DNA from 2 places in the Pseudarthrobacter sp. BRE9 genome. Region 2 is predicted to be linked to the other one. Evidence: riboswitches for the same ligand, from Rfam matches in the RefSeq annotation. Region 2 holds a riboswitch; the other holds the start of a gene.
What was found. A riboswitch is a leader RNA that binds a small molecule or an ion and turns the genes downstream of it on or off. The one in region 2 is predicted to bind glycine.
Positions count from the first base shown of each region.

Region 1 (2,453 bases), on a different contig from region 2:
AGGGTCCGTTCCATGCCCTTGCGGACAGCCATATAGGCGGCGTGCGGCCCCCCAAAGAACAACGGCACGCCAAAACGCTGGGTGGAGCCGACGGCGATGTCGGCACCCTGCTCACCCGGCGGGGTGATGAGGGTGAGGGCAAGCAGGTCGGCCGCCACCGTGACGAGGGCGCCGCGGTCCTTGGCATCGGCGATCACTGCGGACTGGTCCCACACCTGGCCGGAGACGCCCGGCTGTTGCAGCACGACACCGTTGATGGCGCCGTCGGGCAGTCCTTTGGACAGGTCGGCGACCTCCACCTCGAAGCCGAGCGCCTCCGCGCGGCCCAGCACGATGGCGATGGTCTGCGGAAGCAGGTCTGCGTCGAGGACCGTCTTGCCGTCCTTGGCGGTCTTGTCCTTGTTGGCCCTGCGCATCAGCAGCACGGCCTCAGCCACTGCCGTTGCCTCGTCGAGCAACGACGCGTTGGCCACGGGAAGGGCCGTCAGGTCCTGGACCATGGTCTGGAAGTTCAGCAGCGCCTCGAGCCGGCCTTGGGAGATCTCGGGCTGGTAGGGGGTGTAGGCGGTGTACCAGGCCGGCGACTCAAGGATGTTTCGGCGGATCACCGGCGGCGTCACGGTGTCGTAGTAGCCCTGGCCGATCATCTGGACTGCGGTCTTGTTCCTGCCGGCGATCCGGCGCAGCTCAGCCAGGACCTCCACTTCGCTCAGGGCGCCGGTCAGCCTGAGCGCAGTTTCCTGACGGATGGACGCGGGCACGGCCACGTCAACGAGGCCATCTACGCTGTCGTAGCCCACGGCCTTGAGCATGGTGTCGATGTCGGCCTGGCGGCGCGCGCCGATATGGCGGTCAACAAACGATGTTGGATGCGATTGAATCGTCATGAGGAACTCCAGTTCTGGCCGGCCAAAGGTGGCACGGCGTGGGATGGGTTCCTCCCCGCTCTGTATTGGACCTGAGAGATTCCGCGTTGCCTGCTCGTGGCAGGGGCCGCTTGCACCGTCGGTGAACCAGGCAGAAGCCCGGTTACTTTCCAGAGTCGCCTCGCCGTGACGGTACGTGGGCCTGAGAGATTCCTGGGGAGGATTTGCTCCTACGGCGCCTGCCCGGTGTTTCGCGGGAGGACTCTCCCGTCACAGCTCGAAAGGCTTATTAAAATATGGGTGATTCGGCTCACAAGGTATCGGGATTAGCTGCCGGTGGCAAATCGGGCAGCGGACGTCAGGGCCCGGAACCGGCACGTGACACCTCGCTGTCCCGCTTGTGTCGGGACAAGTTTGACTTTCGATCGTGACGCACACCACACTGAACCCCGGGATTGGCGTCGCCGGTTGCCGGCTCAACGTATCCGGAGCGGCCGACCAGTCGGCGCCCATCCCGACGCATGACCCGCTGCGGCCCAAGAAGCTGCGGCTTCCAACTGAACACGCCTTCGACCTGCGGCGGGAGAGCCCTGCCGGTACATTCAGCAGGCGCCGTAGGAGCAAATCCTCCCCAGGAAACTCTCAGGCCCACGTACCGCCGCGGACAGGCAACTCTGGAAAGCAGCCAGGCATGTCCCTGGCTCACCGACGGTGCAAGCGGCCCTGGCTGCGGAAACTCTCAGGTTCACTACAGAGCGGGGAGGAACCAAATCTTTGCGGTACCCAAAGTGCCGCTTTATCGATGGAGTTCCTCATGGCGATTCATCCCCCCACGTCCAACGGCGAACCCGCCCGCAACCATGGCGCCACCCCTGCGGCCCGCAGCGAACCTCCCCACCTGGAGCGGCAGCTGACCAACCGGCACATCCAGCTCATCGCCATCGGCGGAGCGATCGGTACCGGCCTCTTCATGGGCTCCGGGAAGACCATCTCCGCGGCCGGCCCCTCCGTGATCTTCGTGTACATGATCATCGGTTTCATGCTCTTCTTCGTCATGCGGGCCATGGGCGAACTGCTGCTGAGCAACCTGAACTACAAGTCCTTCAGTGACTTCGCAGCCGACCTCCTGGGGCCCTGGGCAGGCTTCTTCACCGGCTGGACCTACTGGTTCTGCTGGGTGATCACCGGAATCGCGGATGTGATTGCGATTGCCGGCTACTCCAAGGAACTCTGGCCGGGGCTTCCGCTGTGGATCCCGGGCCTGGCCACGGTGGCCATCCTGCTCCTGCTCAACCTCGCCACCGTCAAGGCTTTCGGCGAGACCGAGTTCTGGTTCGCCCTGGTCAAGATCATCGCCATCGCCGCCCTGATCATCGTGGGCCTCTTCATGATTTTCACCGGCTTCCAGAGCGACGCGGGCACGGCAAGCTTCACCAACCTGTGGAGCCATGGCGGGTTCTTCCCCAACGAGTTCATGGGCTTCGTGGCCGGCTTCCAGATTGCCGTGTTCGCCTTCGTGGGCATCGAGCTGGTGGGCACCACCGCCGCCGAGGCGAAGAACCCCGAGCGCACGCTGCCCAAGGCAAT
Region 1 is NZ_JAUZUY010000013.1:103,569-106,021, forward strand. Features, by position in the region: gene gcvP (aminomethyl-transferring glycine dehydrogenase) at 1-887, opposite strand, end outside; glycine riboswitch at 1,047-1,146, opposite strand; glycine riboswitch at 1,437-1,534, shown strand; gene cycA (D-serine/D-alanine/glycine transporter) at 1,681-2,453, shown strand, end outside.
Region 1: another riboswitch for glycine. It lies ahead of cycA (D-serine/D-alanine/glycine transporter); the one in region 2 lies ahead of gcvP (aminomethyl-transferring glycine dehydrogenase).

Region 2 (2,453 bases):
CAACTTCGGCGACGATGGCCGGCGTCGTGGTTTCATCGAGGGCGATGCCGACGGTGTCGGCGTCGACGCTGCGCAGGTTGATGCCCCGCGCCTCGGCGTCGGCGATGAAGCCGGCAGCCCGTCCGGGGACCCGGACGGTCAGGGTGTCGAAGAAGCTCTTGTGCAGGACCTCAACGCCGGCGGCGGCAAGGGAGGCCGCCAGGGTACGGGCGTGGCCATGGGCCGTTTCGGCGATCGCCTTCAGCCCGTCCGGGCCGTGGTACACCGCGTACATGGAGGCAACGATGGCCAGCAGGGCCTGGGCGGTGCAGATGTTGGAGGTGGCCTTCTCGCGGCGGATGTGCTGCTCGCGGGTCTGCAGCGCCAGACGGTAGGCGGGAACGCCGGCGTCGTCTTTCGACACGCCCACCAGGCGGCCGGGAAGCGAACGCTCCAGGCCCTTGCGCACAGCCATGTAGGCGGCGTGCGGGCCGCCGAAGAACAGCGGAACACCGAACCGCTGGGCGGAGCCGACGGCGATGTCCGCACCTTGCTCACCCGGCGGAGTGATGAGGGTCAGGGCCAGCAGGTCCGCGGCCACCGTGACCAGGGCACCGCGCTCCTTCGCCGCGGCGATCACGGCGGACTGGTCCCAGACCCGCCCGGAAACGCCGGGCTGCTGCAGCACGACACCGTTGATATCGCCCTCCGGAAGGCCCTTGGACAGGTCGGCGACCTCCACCTCGAAGCCGAGCGCCTCCGCGCGACCCTTGACAATGGCGATGGTCTGCGGGAGCACGTCGATGTCCAGCACGGTCTTGCCGTCGGCCGCCGGCTTGGTCTTGTTGGCGCGGCGCATCAGCAACACGGCCTCAGCCACGGCGGTTGCTTCATCGAGCAGCGACGCGTTGGCAATGGGCAGCCCCACGAGGTCCTGCACCATGGTCTGGAAGTTCAGCAGCGCCTCGAGCCGGCCCTGCGAAATTTCCGGCTGGTAAGGGGTGTAGGCGGTGTACCAGGCCGGCGACTCAAGGATGTTTCGTCGGATCACCGGCGGAGTCACGGTGTCGGAGTAGCCCTGGCCGATGAGCTGCACTGCCGTCTTGTTCTTCGCGGCAAGCTTCCGCAGTTCGGTGAGGACTTCAACCTCACTGAGGGCGTCCTGCAGGCGAAGGGCGGTTTCCTGGCGGATGACCTTGGGAACCGCGGTGTCAACCAGGGAATCGACCGAGTCGTAGCCTACGGCTTTGAGCATGACGTCGACGTCGGCCTGGCGGCGGGCGCCGATATGGCGGTCGACGAAGGTGGTGGAGGCTGGGGTAACCGACACGAAGGAACTCCATTTACTCAGGCGGCGCAGGGTACGCCACAGCTATTAGGGTTCCTCCCCGCTCTGTATTGGACCTGAGAGTTTCCGCGTTGCCTGCCTGGGCAGGACCCGCTTGCACCGTCGGTGAACACAACAGTCCTTACCGCCCCAAAGGAAGGTGGACTGCCTGCTGCTTTCCAGAGGCGCCTCGCCGCGGCGGTACAGGGGCCTGCGAGATTCCTGGGGAGGATTTGCTCCTACGGCGCCTGCCTGTACTTCGGCAGAACTCTCCCGCCGCAGATCAAAGGCTATTCATTTGTTGGATCGTGAAGGCCGGTGACAGCCCTGACAACTTTCTATTGTCCTACGCGGCAACCCCTCCCGGCAAATAGCCGGGGCTACCTCCGGAGCCGTTCCAAGGCCGCCAGGAGTTCCTCCACATCAGCGGCCGCTCCCCCTGCCGGTGCGGGGGCAACGGACAACATGGCATTGAAGTACAGCCCGTCCCCCATGTAGAGGACCGCCTTGGCCAGCCCGGGTCCAACATCGGCAGCAATCTCATCCAGCCAGCGCTGCTGGATGGCAGCAAACCGTCGCCGTGTCTCTTCATGGGCCACCTCCGCAAGCCTTGTGGCGGCCACGATGGCACGGTCCAGCGGCGTATCCGCCCACACGGAGGAACGGATGAAGTACGCTGCAGCGCCTTCAGCCGCCGCGGCCATCGCGTCAGCGTCTTCACGGGCCAGGCCCTCCAACCGGTCAAGCAGCACGGCTATGAGCGCTTCCTTGTTGGGAAAGTGGTACAGGAGGCCGCCTTTGGACACCCCGGCCTTGCGGGCCACGGCGTCGAGGGTGGCGGCCCGCTCCCCGACTTCGATCAGCAGGGACTCGAAGGCGTCTAGGACCGCATCACGGGCAACAGGCTTTCGGGGCATGCCTTCCATCATGCCCTCCATAAGGCTGAAAAACGGAAACACGAAGGTTTTCAAACTATACCGTCTGGACGGTATAGTTATCGCATGGCAATTTCCTTCAAAAGTTCCGCGCCCGCGCCGGCGGACAGCACCACCACACGCTCACAGTGGCGTGACTGGCTGGCGTTGGGGCTGCTGATGTTTCCCGTCCTGCTGGTGGCGGTGGATAACACCGCACTGACGTTCGCGCT
Region 2 is NZ_JAUZUY010000009.1:180,227-182,679, forward strand. Features, by position in the region: gene gcvP (aminomethyl-transferring glycine dehydrogenase) at 1-1,309, opposite strand, end outside; glycine riboswitch at 1,496-1,592, opposite strand; gene Q9R31_RS16335 (TetR/AcrR family transcriptional regulator) at 1,687-2,223, opposite strand; gene Q9R31_RS16340 (MFS transporter) at 2,308-2,453, shown strand, end outside.